One region of the Bradyrhizobium sp. TM239 genome, then DNA from elsewhere that is predicted to be linked to it. Evidence: predicted binding sites of a transcription regulator. Region 1 holds the regulator's gene; each other region holds the start of a gene.
What was found. Region 1 encodes PhoB, which activates phosphate uptake and scavenging genes when phosphate is short. Its sites were predicted from a motif close to TGTCATNNANCTGTCAT; they were not measured.
Positions count from the first base shown of each region.

Region 1 (3,740 bases):
ATGGCGGACCAGCTTGATCACACCCTCCAGCGCTTCGGCGCCCGAATTGCAGAAGAACACGAAGTCGGCAAAGCTCTCGTTGCAAAGCCGGTTGGCGAGCTTCTCGCCATCCGGGCTCTGGAACAGGTTCGACATGTGCCAGAGCTTCGTCGCCTGCTCCTGCAACGCCTTGATCAGATGCGGGTGGCAATGGCCGAGCGCATTCACAGCCACGCCCGAGGTGAAATCGAGATAGCGATCGCCATTGGTCGCGATCAGCCAGCAGCCTTCGCCGCGCTCGAAGCCGAGGTCGGCTCTGGCGAAAACGGGGAGCAAATGCGGCGCTGCGCTGTTAGTCATGATGTCACTTGAATGTTGCGGACGGTGTGACGCGTGCATTGCGCAACGCACCATCGACCGGCCCGGAAAACGAAACGTGCCGCCTTTTAAGGGCGGCACGCGCGACTATCTTATGCCTGGCAAGACGGGTGTCAATGCCGCCCGGAAAGCCTCGCGAAACGCTGAATCCGTAGTCTTGCGGTGCCGATTTTGCGGGTTTTCACCACGGAACATGTGGAAGCGAGTCGGCGGACTCTTGCGCGGGAGTCACGCCATATTGTAGCGTTTGGATTGTCAGATACGACATCTCGTGCAGCGGTTCTGATCCCAAGAGTCCTCATGTACCGGCGTAAACGTTCGGGCGTCAGTCACGCGCCCGGCGAGCCTTAAGGGATTCTGACGGCACGGGTTTTTGAAGGCTTAGGCAATCGCTGCGAGGCCCCAGCATGGCTGGCGCGTAGCGAGGGAAAGGGTGCAATGACGGTTTTGACCTGGTCCGACGATCGCGTCGAGCAGCTGAAAAAGCTCTGGGAGGCCGGACTTTCGGCCAGCCAGATCGCAGCTGAGCTCGGCAATGTGACCCGCAATGCCGTGATCGGCAAAGTGCACAGGCTCGGTCTGTCCGGCCGTGCCAAGAGCCCTTCATCGGCAGCGCCCCGGCCGCGCAAGGCGCGTCCCGCGCAGCACATGATGCGGGTGACCCGCCCCATTGCGCGCGGCAACACCGCGCTGGCGCAGGCCTTCGAGGTCGAGGTGGAGGCTGAACCCGTCACCTACGACAACGTGGTGCCGATGAGCCAGCGGCTGTCGCTGCTCGAGCTGAACGAGGCGACCTGCCATTGGCCGGTCGGCGATCCCTCCAGCCCGGATTTCTTCTTCTGCGGCGGCAGGGCGCTGTCCGGCCTGCCCTACTGCGCCCAGCACTCGCGCGTGGCCTATCAGCCGGCGGCGGATCGCCGGCGCGCACCGGCGAAGCCGGGCCCGCGGTGAGCGGATTTAGCTGATCGCAAAGACGGCAGCCGTCACACGACGGCGCCTCAACCAACTCGGTGTCATCCCCGCGAACGCGGGGATCCATAACCACAGGGCGCAGTTGTCGCGCGAGATGGTCACTCCGAGTCTTCGCCAAATCACTGCCTGTGGTTATGGGTCCCGGATCTGCGCTGGCGCTTGTCCGGGACGACGCTGTGTGTGAGGCGACAGCCCACCAAATCCAGCGCTTGCAAACCCTACGCCTGCTCCGCCTTCGCGAAGCGGTCGTCCAGCGCGTAGCCGGCACCGCGGACGGTGCGGATCGGGTCCTGCTCGCGGCCGAGATTGAGCAGCTTGCGCAGGCGGCCGATATGGACGTCGACGGTGCGCTCGTCGATGTAGATGTCGCGGCCCCAGACGCTGTCGAGCAGCTGCTCGCGCGAGAACACGCGGCCGGGATGCTCCAGGAAGAACTCCAGCAGGCGATATTCGGTCGGACCGAGATCGATCGGCCGGCCCGAGCGCGCCACGCGGCGCTTGTCGCGATCGAGCTCGATGTCGCCATAGGCCAGCACTGTCGCGAGCCGCTCAGGACTGGCGCGGCGCAGCAGGCCCTTCACGCGGGCGAGCAGCTCCGGCACCGAGAACGGCTTGACGATGTAGTCGTCGGCGCCGGTCGCAAGTCCCCGCACCCGCTCGCTCTCCTCGCCGCGCGCGGTGAGCATGATGATCGGGAGCTGCTTGGTGTCGGGCCGGGTCCGCAGCCGGCGGCACAGCTCGATGCCCGACAGGCCCGGCAGCATCCAGTCGAGCACGATCAGGTCCGGGATGTGTTCCTTGAGGCGGGTGTCGGCGTCGTCGCCGCGCATCACCGTCTCGACGTCATAGCCGTCGCCTTCGAGGTTGTAGCGGAGAAGCTCGGTGAGAGCTTCCTCGTCCTCAACCACCATAATGCGTGCGCCCATGGTGTCGTCGCTCCTTAAGACTTCAGGTATTCGGGATCGTGGTGGCGAAGGTGGTCATGTCGCCCTTCGGCCGCTTGTCGGTCATCGCCTGGCCCTCGATCATGTAGAACACGGTCTCGGCGATGTTGGTGGCGTGGTCGCCGATCCGCTCGATGTTCTTGGCGCAGAACATCAGATGGATGCAGAACGAGATGTTGCGCGGATCCTCCATCATGTAGGTGAGGAGCTCGCGGAACAGCGAGGTGCAGATCGCGTCGACTTCCTCGTCGCCCTTCCACACCGCCATCGCCGCCGGCAGATCGTGTGCGGCATACGCGTCCAGCACCGACTTGACCTGCTGCTGCACGAGGTCGGTCATGTGTTCCAGGCCGCGGAACAGCTTCAGCGGATGGAAGTCGGTCTCCAGCGCGGCGACGCGCTTGCCCATGTTCTTGGCGAGGTCGCCGATGCGCTCGAGGTCGGTCGCGACACGCATCGCGCCGACGATCTCGCGCAGGTCCACCGCCATCGGCTGGCGGCGAGCGATGGTGAGCACGGCGCGTTCCTCGATGCGCTTCTGCAACGCGTCGAGCTCGGCGTCGATGGTGACGACGCGCTGGCCGAGCGCGACGTCGCGGCGGATCAGCGCGTCGACGGAATCGACGATCATGCGCTCGGCGATGCCGCCCATCTCGGCGACCAGGCGGGTGAGCTCCTGGAGGTCGGTGTCGAAAGCCTTTGCGGTATGTTCGGTACCCATATTGCGTCTCCTCAGCCGAACCGGCCGGTGATGTAATCCTGCGTGCGCCGGTCGGTCGGCGACGTGAAGATCTTGCTGGTGTCGTCGAACTCGATCAGTTCGCCGAGATACATGAAGGCGGTCTTGTCGGACACGCGCGCCGCCTGCTGCATGTTGTGCGTGACGATCGCGATCGTGTAGTTCTCGGACAGTTCCTGGATCAGCTCCTCGACCTTGGCGGTCGAGATCGGATCGAGCGCCGAGCAGGGCTCGTCGAACAGGATCACTTCAGGGCGCACCGCGACGGTGCGGGCGATGCACAGGCGCTGCTGCTGGCCGCCGGAGAGCGACAGGCCGGAGGCGTTGAGCTTGTCCTTGACCTCGTTCCACAGCGCACCGCCGCGCAGCGCCTTCTCGACCCGGTCATCCATCTCGGACTTCGAGATCTTCTCGTAGAGGCGGATGCCGAAAGCGATGTTCTCGTAGATCGTCATCGGGAACGGCGTCGGCTTCTGGAACACCATGCCGACCCGGGCGCGCAGCAGGTTGAGGTCGAGCCTGGGGTCGAGGATGTTGGTCTGGTCCAGCATGAGCTGGCCGGTGGCGCGCTGGCCCGGATAGAGGTCATACATCCGGTTGAAGATGCGCAGCAGGGTCGACTTGCCGCAGCCCGACGGGCCGATGAACGCCGTGACGCGGTTGGCGCCGAGCGTCAGGTTGATGTTCTTCAGCGCGTGGTGCTCGCCGTAATAGAAATTGAGATTGCG
Region 1 covers NZ_BTIR01000011.1:3,341-7,080, forward strand. The annotation lists gene AABA84_RS18525 (aspartate aminotransferase family protein) at 1-339, opposite strand, end outside; gene AABA84_RS18530 (GcrA family cell cycle regulator) at 796-1,308, shown strand; gene phoB (phosphate regulon transcriptional regulator PhoB) at 1,548-2,255, opposite strand; gene phoU (phosphate signaling complex protein PhoU) at 2,278-2,994, opposite strand; gene pstB (phosphate ABC transporter ATP-binding protein PstB) at 3,006-3,740, opposite strand, start outside.

Region 2 (3,740 bases), on a different contig from region 1:
TGTCGATTGCACTGCTTGGCACCACGCTCGCCGCCGTCTTCGCACTCCCCGTCAGCCTGCTGGCCGCGCGCAACGTGGTGCCGTCGAAGCTCCTGCGCTTTCCCGTGCGACGATTCCTGGATTCGATCCGCGGCGTCGACACGCTGATCTGGGCGCTGGTGTGGATCAACGTCGTCGGGCTCGGCCCGTTCGCGGGCGTGCTCGCCATTGCGGTGTCGGATTTCGGCGCGTTCGGAAAGCTGTTCTCGGAAGCGATCGAGGGCGCCGACCAGAAGCAGGTCGAGGGCATCCGCGCCTCCGGCGGCAGCGCGCTGCACGAGATCCGTTTTGGTCTGTTGCCGCAGGTCCTGCCCGTGATCGCGGGCCAGGTGCTCTATTTCATCGAATCCAACACGCGCTCGGCCACCATCATCGGCATCGTCGGCGCCGGCGGCATCGGCCTCCAGCTCGCCGAGCAGATCCGCGTGCTGGAATGGCAGAGGGTGTCGTTCCTGATCCTGATGATCCTGGTCGCGGTCGCCGCGATCGATTTCGTCTCGGGCAAGCTGCGCTTTGCGATTATCGGGCGCAGGGCGGTCGCCTGATCAAAGGTGCCGTAGGGTGGGTTAGCCGAAGGCGTAACCCACCACTGTTTATCTCCGCGGAGACAGAAGAGGTGGGTTACGCCTCCGGACTGCGCTTCGCGCAGCCCAAGGCTAACCCACCCTACTGCTCCACCAGAAACTCAACCCGCTCCGCCGCGAAGCGCGAATGCTTGGTCATCAGCGGCTTGCCGTCGAGATCGTGGTCGGTCGCATCGACCACCAGGATCGGTCGTCCCAGCGCCAGATCGAGCCGGGCGGCGTCGGTTGCGTCGACGATGCCGGCGGTGATTCGGGTCGCGCCGCGGCGATAGTCGCGGACGCCGTAATGTTCCAGCAGCTTCGTCATCGAGCGTGTCGCCGCGAACACGGCGCCGGCACCTGGAAATAATTCCGCCGACAGCCAGGTGGTGGAGACGCAGATCGGCGTGCGGTCGGCAAGACGGATCGCCTCGATCCGCACCAGCGGCGCGCCGGCCTTCAAGCCGAGCTCGCGCGCCAGCTCGCGGGTCGCGACATCGTCCGTGGCCTCGATCAACTGACCGCGCGGCTCGCGGCCGCCGGCCCCGACGATCTCGGAGAAGCGGGTGCGCGAGCGCAAGGGATAGGCGAGCTTCTGAGCCTCGACATAGGTTCCGCTGCCGCGCTCGGCGCGCACCAGGCCGCGTTCGGCAAGGGCCGCCAGCGCGCGCCGCACGGTGTGGCGGTTCACCCGATAAGTCTCGGCGATCTCCATCTCGCCCGGCAATTTGTCGCCGGCGGCAAAGCGGCCATCGGCGATGCCGCGCTCGATGCCGTCGGCAACGAGGCGCCATAGCGCGACGCCGGACGACGCAGTGTCTTGCATGCTCATATCGCCGGTCAGCCTAGCCCAGAAATCGCGCCTTTGTCACGAAACAGTCATGGCGCTTCCGTATGAAGTTGTCTATTATCATAGACAACTTCGATGCGGCAAGTTCGTCGGAAAGTTCGGTAGATCAAGTGACCCAGCACAACAACCAGCAAGCCCAGCGCCAGGCCGCCATGGCCGTGCTGGCGCACGCGGAGGCGGGCGAGATCGCCGCCCGCCTCCGCGACTTGGCTCTTCCGGACCATCAGGACCTGCGGGCGCCGGAAAACGGCCTCGTCATGCTGCGTGGCCGGGTCGGCGGCGACGGCGCGCCCTTCAATCTCGGCGAAGCGACCGTGTCGCGCGCCGCGGTCCGGCTGGCCAGCGGCGAGGTCGGGTTCGGCTACACGCTCGGGCGCGACGGCGAGAAGGCGCGGCTGATCGCGCTGTGCGACGCGCTGGCGCAGTCGCGCGATTTCGGCGCGTCGGTCGAGCGGGACGTAATCGCGCCGTTGCGCGAGCAGCTTATGATTCGCCGCAAGCAGGCGGCGGCCGAGACCGCTGCGACGAAGGTTGATTTCTACACCATGGTGCGCGGTGAGGGGTGAGATCATGACCACGATTGCGGAACTGCCACCGGGTTTCGCCGACAAGGTGCTGTCGGCGCAATCGACCTTTCGCTCGGTGATGGACGCGATGGCGCGGCCCGGCTCGGTCCAGCGCATCGTCCCGATGGCTGGAAAGCCGGATACGATGATGCGCGGCACCGCCGCGATCGCGCTGACGCTGTTCGACCACGACACGCCGCTCTGGCTCGACGCGCGGATGGCGGAGAGCTCGGACGTGGTGAAATGGCTGAAGTTTCACACCGGCGCGCCGGTGGTGCAGGATTCCTCGATCGCGAGCTTTGCGCTGATCAGTGACGGCGGTGCGCTGCCGCCGCTCGAACGCTTCGCGCTCGGGACCAGCGAATATCCGGATCGATCCACCACATTGATCCTCCAGGTCGACAGCCTCGACGCAGGCCGCAGCTTCGAGCTGCGCGGTCCCGGCATCGACGGCGCCGCGATGCTCCAGGCGTCGGTCAAGCCGTTCGATCTGTTCGAGCGCCTGCGGGTCAACGAGGCGCTGTTTCCGCGCGGCATCGATGTGGTGCTGGTCGCCGACGACGCCGTGGTCGCGATCCCCCGCACCACGCGAATCGTGAGCAAGGGAAGCTAGAAGCATGTATGTCGCAGTGAAGGGCGGCGAGCGCGCCATCGAGAACGCCCATCGCCTGCTCGCAGATAAGCGGCGCGGCGACCAAGGCGTTCCGGAGCTCACGCTCGACCAGATCTCGGAACAGCTTGGGCTCGCCGTCGACCGCGTCATGAGCGAAGGCTCGCTCTATGACCGCGAGCTCGCGGCGCTCGCGATCAAGCAGGCGCGCGGCGACCTGATCGAGGCGATCTTCCTGGTCCGCGCCTTCCGCGCCACGATGCCGCGCTTCGGCGCCAGCGAGCCGGTCGACACCGGCGCCATGCGCGTGCAGCGGCGGGTGTCCTCGACCTTCAAGGACATTCCAGGCGGACAGATCCTCGGGCCGACCTTCGATTACACCCATCGCCTGCTCGATCCCGCGCTCGCGCAAGGCTTTGTGCCGGAGGCGCCGGCAATGGCGGAAGCGTCGACGGCGCCGACGCCGCGCGTGACCGACATTCTCGGCCGCGACGGGCTGATCGAATCCTCGCCGCAGGCCGAGGACGGCGCCAGCGTCGGCGATCTCACCCGCGAGCCGCTGAATTTCCCGGCGGATCGCGATCTGCGCCTGCAAAACCTCGCGCGCGGCGACGAAGGATTCCTGCTGGCGATGGGCTATTCCACCCAGCGCGGCTATGGCCGCAACCATCCCTTCGCCGGCGAGATTCGCTTCGGCGAGGTCGAGGTGGAATTCTTGGCGGAAGACGTCGGCTTCGCCGTGCCGCTCGGGTCGATCGAGCTCACCGAGTGCCAGATGGTCAACCAGTTCAAGGGCTCCGCGACGGAGGCGCCGTGCTTCACCCGCGGCTATGGCCTCGCCTTCGGCCAGAGCGAGCGCAAGACCATGTCGATGGCGCTGGTGGATCGCGCGCTGCGCGCCCGCGAGCTGGGCGAGGAGGCACTGGCCCCGGCGCAAGATGAAGAATTCGTGATGTCGCATTCGGACAACGTCCAGGCCACCGGCTTCGTCGAGCATCTGAAGCTGCCGCATTATGTCGACTTCCAGTCCGAGCTCGGCCTGCTCCGCAAGCTGCGCCAGGAATTTTCCGATGCCCAGGCGCCTGACGCCATGAAGGAGGCCGCGGAATGAA
Region 2 covers NZ_BTIR01000020.1:74,024-77,763, reverse strand. The annotation lists gene phnE (phosphonate ABC transporter, permease protein PhnE) at 1-584, shown strand, start outside; gene phnF (phosphonate metabolism transcriptional regulator PhnF) at 706-1,434, opposite strand; gene phnG (phosphonate C-P lyase system protein PhnG) at 1,605-2,018, shown strand; gene phnH (phosphonate C-P lyase system protein PhnH) at 2,023-2,631, shown strand; gene AABA84_RS28555 (carbon-phosphorus lyase complex subunit PhnI) at 2,636-3,739, shown strand; gene AABA84_RS28550 (alpha-D-ribose 1-methylphosphonate 5-phosphate C-P-lyase PhnJ) at 3,736-3,740, shown strand, end outside.
Region 2: phnF (phosphonate metabolism transcriptional regulator PhnF) is a predicted target of PhoB. The motif match lies at 1,469-1,485, and genes of this name have one in related genera.

Region 3 (3,740 bases), on a different contig from region 1:
GCCCGATTTCCAGTGGGTTTGCGGCTGGTTACGTCGAATTCCGGGGACGCGCAATGGCTCGCATGGCGCCCCGCCTTATACTATGTAGAGATATCAACCGGTTCAGCCTCCCGAGAGGCCGGATTCGAGGTCAGACCGGGTGCCGGGAAGCGCTTTCGTGAGTATTCCGAACATCATTACCCTGGGCCGCATCATGCTGGTCCCGATCATCGTCTGGGCCATCGTGTCGAGCCAAATGGAGGTGGCGTTCGCCGTCTTCCTGATCGCCGGTATCAGCGATGCCGTCGACGGCTTCCTGGCCAAGCGCTTCAACATGACGAGCGAGCTCGGCGCCCTGCTCGACCCGCTCGCGGACAAGGCGCTGCTGGTCTCGATCTACATGGCGCTCGGGATCTGGGGCGCAATTCCGCGCTGGATCGTGATCCTGGTGGTCTCGCGCGACATCATGATCGTCGCCGCGGTGATCGTGTCCTGGCTGTTCGACCGGCCCGTCGAGATGAAGCCGTCGAAGGTGTCCAAGCTCAACACCGTGGCACAGGTGGCGTTCGCGGCCCTGGTGCTGGCGGCGCTTGCCTTCGGCTTCAAGCCGGCCCCTTATGATATCATCCTGATGGGCCTCGTCACGGTCTTCACGCTCTCCTCGGTGTCGCTCTATCTGGTCGAGTGGCTGCGGCACATGAGCACGATCGAGGCCAAGTAGCACGATCGAGGCCAAATGAGAGGCGATGCGGCCCCGCAAAAGGCCAACTCCCGCTCGATATGTCTGATCTCTTCAAATGACGCCGGCCCGCCGGCATGGAGCAAAGCAAGCGTGCCAGGCCGCGTTCACCCCCGACAATTGGCGTTTTCGCTTCCGCATGCGGAGAGCCTCAGCCGGGACAATTTCCTCGAAGGCCCTGCCAACGCGGCCGGGCTCGGCCTGATCGACAGCTGGCCGGAATGGCCGAACCGGATCATGTGGCTGGCCGGCCCGGAAGGAAGCGGCAAGAGCCATCTCGCCGCGATCTGGGCCGAGGAAGCCGGCGCCCGCTCCACCACCGCCAATGCGCTGACCGCCGCGGGCGTTCCGGGCGCGCTCGCCACCGGCGCGCTGGTGGTCGAGGATCTCAAGGCCAGGGAATTTGACGAACGCGCCCTCTTCCATCTGATGAACCTCGCCCGCGAGGATGGCGCCTACGTCCTGTTCACGGGACGCGAGGTGCCGGCCTCGCTGGAGATCGAGCTTCGCGACCTGCGCTCGCGTCTGCGCGCCGTTCCGGTCGTCGCGCTGCTGCCGCCCGACGACCAGCTCTTCCGCGGGCTGATCGTCAAATTCTGCGCCGACCGCCAGCTCACCGTGGATGAGAGCGTGGTCGGCTACCTCGCCACCCGCCTGGAGCGGTCCTCGGCCGCCGCCCGCCAGGCCGTGGAACTGCTCGACAGCGAAGCCCTCAGGCTCGGCCGTCCGGTCACCCGGGCGCTGGCCGCCGAGCTGCTCCGCGACGCCTGATCGGCCTCCGCGGCCGCCTCCAGACCCACGCCAAGCCCGCTTGACGCGGCGAAGTGGCGGAACATCAATGTCATCGAAACGTCATCGCTCTAACACATGCTCCGGCCGGTTTTGCGCATAAGTCGCAAATTGGGGCGAACTGGATGGACCGACTTCTGATGGACTCTGCGCAAGCCGTTGAAACTAAAGAAAAAGCCCCAGAGACCGAGAGTCTGCCGGCGATCGCATCGAGTCCCGAGCGATTCATCAACCGCGAGCTCTCCTGGCTGCATTTCAACCGCCGCGTTCTGGAGGAATCGGTCAATCCCAGCCACCCCATGCTGGAGCGGGTGCGATTCCTGTCGATTTCGGCGAATAACCTTGACGAGTTCTTCATGGTCCGCGTCGCCGGCATCAAGGCCCAGGTGCGCGAGGGCATTGCCGAACGCAGCCCCGACGGCCTGACGCCATCCGAACAGCTCGCGCTGATCAACCGCACCGTCTCCGAGCTCGCCTCCGACCAGCAGGCGATCTGGCGCGACCTGCGCGGCACGCTGGCCGATGTCGGCATCGTGCTCGTCGAGGGCAAGGAGGTCACCAAGGCGGAACGGACCTGGATCGAGGACTATTTCCTCAGCAACGTATTCCCGCTGCTGACCCCGCTGGCGATCGACCCGGCCCACCCCTTCCCGTTCATTCCGAGCCTCGGCTTCACCATCGCGCTCCAGCTCACGCGCGCCGCCGACGGCAAGCAGATGAACGCGCTGATCCGCATGCCCGGCAAGATCGACCGCTTCATCCGCCTGCCGACCGAGGGCAAGGCCGTCCGGCTGATCTCGCTGGAGCAGGCGACTGCCTTGTTCATCAACCGCCTGTTCCCCGGCTACAATCTGCACGGCCAGGGCGCTTTCCGCATCATCCGCGACTCCGAGCTCGAAATCGAGGAAGAGGCGGAAGACTTGGTCCGCCTGTTCGAGACGGCGCTCAAGCGCCGCCGCCGCGGGTCGGTGATCCGGCTCGAGATCGACGCCAAGATGCCGGAGGAGCTGCGCAGCTTCGTTCAACACGCGCTCTCGGCCGCCGACGACGAGGTGTTCCTGGTCGACGGCGTGCTCGCCATGAACGAGCTGTCTCAGCTCACCCGCCTCGACCGGCCCGATCTCGAATTCACCCCCTACGTACCGCGCCACCCTGAGCGCGTGCGCGAGCATGGCGGCGACATCTTTGCCGCGATCCGACAGAAGGACCTCGTGGTCCATCATCCCTACGAATCCTTCGACGTGGTGGTGCAGTTCCTGCAGCAGGCCACGCGCGACCCCGACGTCGTCGCGATCAAGCAGACGCTCTACCGCACCTCCAACAACTCGCCGATCGTGCGCGCGCTGGCGGAAGCCGCCGAGGCCGGCAAATCAGTCACGGCGTTGATCGAGCTGAAGGCGCGCTTCGACGAGGAAGCCAACATCCGCTGGGCCCGCGATCTCGAACGCGCCGGCGTGCAGGTCGTCTACGGCTTCCTCGAACTGAAGACGCACGCAAAGCTCTCGATGGTGGTGCGCCGCGAGGGCGGCAGCCTCACGACTTACGTGCATACCGGCACCGGCAACTATCACCCGGTCACAGCACGCATCTACACCGACCTCTCCTACTTCACCTCGGATCCGACCATCGGCCGCGACGCCGCGCGCGTGTTCAATTTCATCACCGGCTATGCCGCGCCGAGCGACCTGGAGAAGATGGCGGTGTCGCCGTTGACCTTGCGCAAGCGCATCATCGAGCACATCCAGGGCGAGACGGCGCATGCGCGCCACGGTCGCCACGGCGCGGTCTGGATGAAGATGAATGCGCTGGTCGACCCCGACATCATCGACGCGCTCTACGAGGCTTCCCAGGCCGGTGTGCAGGTCGAGCTCGTGGTGCGCGGTATCTGCTGCCTGCGCCCCGGCATTCCCGGCCTGTCCGAGAACATCCGCGTCAAGTCGATCATCGGACGCTTCCTGGAACACGGCCGAATCTACTGCTTCGGCATGGGCCAGGGCCTGCCGAGCGCCAAAGCGGCTGTGTATATCTCCTCCGCCGACATGATGCCGCGCAACCTCGACCGCCGCGTCGAGGTGCTGTGTCCGCTGCAAAATCCAACGGTGCATCAGCAGGTTCTCGAACAGATCATGGTCGCGAATCTCAAGGACAATGAGCAGAGCTGGCAATTGTTGCCGGACGGGTCCTCAACGCGTATGAAGACCGCGAAGGGCGAGGAGCCTTTCAACGTCCACAA
Region 3 covers NZ_BTIR01000008.1:35,798-39,537, reverse strand. The annotation lists gene AABA84_RS13845 (CDP-alcohol phosphatidyltransferase family protein) at 158-700, shown strand; gene AABA84_RS13840 (DnaA ATPase domain-containing protein) at 812-1,489, shown strand; gene AABA84_RS13835 (RNA degradosome polyphosphate kinase) at 1,648-3,740, shown strand, end outside.
Region 3: AABA84_RS13835 (RNA degradosome polyphosphate kinase) is a predicted target of PhoB. The motif match lies at 1,558-1,574, and genes of this name have one in related genera.

Region 4 (3,740 bases), on a different contig from region 1:
AGATCAAGACGGTCGAGAGCGAGACCTATCGCTGGAACATGTCTTCGACCTATGTGCAGAACCCGCCCTATTTCGACGGCATGAAGAAGGAGCCGGAGCCGGTCACCGATATCGTCGAGGCGCGCATCCTCGCCATGTTCGGCGACAAGATCACCACCGACCACATCTCGCCGGCCGGTTCGATCAAGCTGACCTCGCCCGCTGGCAAGTATCTCAGCGAGCACCAGGTGCGTCCCGCCGACTTCAACCAGTACGGCACGCGCCGCGGCAACCATGAAGTGATGATGCGCGGCACCTTCGCCAACATCCGCATCAAGAATTTCATGCTGAAGGGCGCGGACGGAAATATCCCTGAAGGCGGTTTGACCAAGCACTGGCCCGACGGCGAGCAGATGTCGATCTACGACGCCGCGATGAAGTACCAGCAGGAGCAGGTGCCGCTGGTGGTGTTCGCCGGTGCCGAATACGGCAACGGCTCCTCGCGCGACTGGGCCGCCAAGGGCACCCGTCTGCTCGGCGTGCGCGCCGTGGTCTGCCAGAGCTTCGAGCGCATCCATCGCTCCAACCTGGTCGGCATGGGCGTGCTGCCGCTGACCTTCGAGGAAGGCACCTCCTGGTCGTCGCTCGGCCTCAAGGGCGACGAGAAGGTCACGCTGCGTGGCCTCGTCGGCGACCTCAAGCCGCGCCAGAAGCTGACCGCGGAGATCGTCTCCGGCGACGGTTCGCTGCAGCGCGTCTCGCTGCTCTGCCGCATCGATACGCTGGACGAGCTCGATTACTACCGGAACGGCGGTATCCTGCACTACGTGCTGCGCAAGCTCGCGGCCTAAGCGCGAATTTGTGAACGGTGGCTCACCGCGACGTGAGTAGAAGGTTAAACGAAGGCGGCCTATCACAAGGCCGCCTTCGTGCGTTTGCGGCATGCTCCAGATGGGCCCGCCCGGCGGAAAACCTCCTTTCGGACGGTCGGCCTGGACGGTCGAGTGTGTCGCGCCCCGTAAGACTACGGTGACCATCCGGCGATAAGATCTCCCTTTCCACGAGCAATGGTGTGCGGCGTTCGACATGACAACAATGACGGCTTCTCATCTGGTTTCACGTTGGTCCGGTGCCCTCTGGTCGGGAGCTCTCGGCATCTGTGCGATCGTCGCCGTCATCCGTCCTGCCGAGGCTGATCCCCGCGCCGTTGTCGAATTGTTTACCTCGCAGGGCTGCTCCTCCTGCCCGCCCGCCGACCAGATTATCGGCGATCTCTCCAAAGACCCGTCGATCATCGCGCTGAGCATGCCGATCGACTATTGGGACTATCTTGGTTGGAAGGACACGCTGGCGGATTCGCGCTTCTCTGCACGGCAGCGTGCCTACTCACGCATGCGCGGCGACCGCGAGGTCTACACGCCGCAGGTCGTGGTCAACGGCTCCACCCATGTCATCGGCAGCGATCGTGCCGGCATCGAGAGCGCGATCGGCAAGACCGACAAGGGCACGGGCGTGATGAGCGTGCCGGTGACGATGTCGCTCGCGGGCAAGCAGATCAACGTGTCGGTGGCGGCGAGCAACGAGCCGGGCGTCTCGCATGGCGAGGTCTGGATCTGTTCGATCGCCAAGTCGGTCCCGATCGCGATCACCCGCGGTGAGAACCGTGGACAGCAGGTCACCTATCACAACGTGGTGCGCAACCTGCTCAAGGTCGGCGACTGGACCGGGCGTTCGGAAAGCTGGACGGTGCCGATCGAGAACCTCACGCGCGACGGCGTCGACGGCGCGGTGGTCTATGTCCAGGACGGCAGCCGCGACAAGCCCGGCTCGATGCTGGGCGCGGCGTACACGTCGCTGCACTGATTCGGATTTCTCGCTAGAGTCGTACTGCTCTCAACCCTCATGGTGAGGAGCGCGTCCTTGCGCGCGTCTCGAACCATGAAAGGCCCCCGCTTATGCGGCTCGGCCTCGATCCTTCGAGACGCCGCTTCGCGGCTCCTCAGGATGAGGAGAGATAGTGTTCGCACGGATGTTAGGGGAGAAGGTCGATCGCGCCGGAAACATCCCGACACAAACAAAAAAGGACCAACTTGCGTTGGCCCTCCTTGCTGCGCGTACAGACCCGATCCTGTTCGACCCCGGGGGGCTGGGGGCTGAGGAATCCGGAACCGAAAGGACCGGGTCAACGCACGTGAGTCTTGTCGCAATGCAGGGCGGCAGTCGCTAGGCGGAAAAGCGGCGAGAGTATGATTCCTGCTAACGATCCCGTGACGGTTTGCCGCGAGGGAGTTCCACCATAGCGTGTGTACTGAGTCGCACCCGATTCGACCGGTTGAATCAGGAGCCTCTTGCGGCGGTGGCCGGTTGGCGCAATCATGCAGCTGTCATGATCCAGGTTCCCGGGACGGTCTTCGCGGATTCGGGTCATGCCGTGCGATGAGGAAGCGCTCCATGAGTCTGTCGGAGGATGCCGATCCGAGCGAGCAGCGCGCGGCGGCGCGCCCCGCCGCTGCGACGACGCAATTGAGCCGGGTGACGTTCAACCGGCTTGAGCTGCACCGTATTCTCAATCTCTACGGCCGCATGGTCGCGGACGGCGAGTGGCGCGATTATGCCATCGACTTCCTCAAGGACCGCGCCGTGTTCTCGGTCTATCGCCGTGCCTCGGAAGTGCCGATCTATCGCATCGAGAAGGATCCGCGGCTGGCGCGCAAGCAGGGCATGTACAGCGTGATCTCGGCGACGGGCCTGATCCTGCGCCGCGGCCACGAGCTGGAGCGCGTGCTGCTGGTGATCGATCGCAAGCTGGCGGTGGTGTAGCCAAGCGACCGGTGCCGTCGGGTGGCAAAGGCGCACCGCGCCGTGCCCACGTTCTTTCTCTATCGCGACGAATGGTGGGCACGCTTGCGCTTTGCCCACCCTACGAGACCGGATTATTTCCCCGGCACCGTGCTGGCGCCCTCGCCGAGGTCGCGCTGCATCATCACCGTGTCCAGCCAGCGGCCGAATTTCAGCCCGACATTGGGATGCGTGCCGATCATCTTGAAGCCGCCCTTGGTGTGGACGCCGATCGAGCCGGCATTGGCGGAATCGCCGATCACCGCGATCATCTGGCGGAAGCCGCGCGCCTCGCATTCGGCGACCAGCCGTTCCAGCAGCAAGGAGCCGACGCCGCGGCGGTGGAAGGAGGGATCGAGATAGATCGAGTTCTCGACCGTGAAGCGGTAGGCCGGGCGCGGGCGGTAGGCGCCGGCATAGGCATAGCCGGCCACGCGGCCGTCGAGGATGGCGACGAAATAGGGATAGCCGCCGTCGACCAGCGCGCGATAGCGGCGCGTCATCTCCGTGAGGTCGGGCGGCTCCAGCTCGAACGTCGCGGTGCCCTCGCGGACGGCCTGCTGATAGATGGCGGTGATGGCGGGAAGGTCGGCCTCGGTCGTGGGCCTGATTTCAGGTGCGGACATGGGAGAAGATTAGAGCCTTCCCGCGGCCGCTGGAAGGGGCAACGGTGTTGCCACACCCGTCATTGCGAGGGCAGCGAAGCAATCCAGTAATGCGTCTGCGGAGGGACTCAGGATTGCTTCGTCGCAATGACGAGGAGAGGCCACGGCTCAAACAAAAACCCCGGCCTTTCGGCCGGGGTTCGTGTCCGTTCGTCCTGGTCTATCGCTTAGTCGCGCTGGCCGAGGAGCTGCAGCAGCAGCGTGAACAGGTTGATGAAGTTCAGGTACAGCGACAGCGCACCGGTGATGGCCGCACGC
Region 4 covers NZ_BTIR01000012.1:62,838-66,577, forward strand. The annotation lists gene acnA (aconitate hydratase AcnA) at 1-830, shown strand, start outside; gene AABA84_RS21730 (DUF1223 domain-containing protein) at 1,066-1,842, shown strand; gene AABA84_RS21735 (DUF2794 domain-containing protein) at 2,431-2,799, shown strand; gene AABA84_RS21740 (GNAT family N-acetyltransferase) at 2,913-3,443, opposite strand; gene AABA84_RS21745 (Bax inhibitor-1/YccA family protein) at 3,650-3,740, opposite strand, start outside.
Region 4: AABA84_RS21735 (DUF2794 domain-containing protein) is a predicted target of PhoB. The motif match lies at 2,351-2,367, and genes of this name have one in related genera.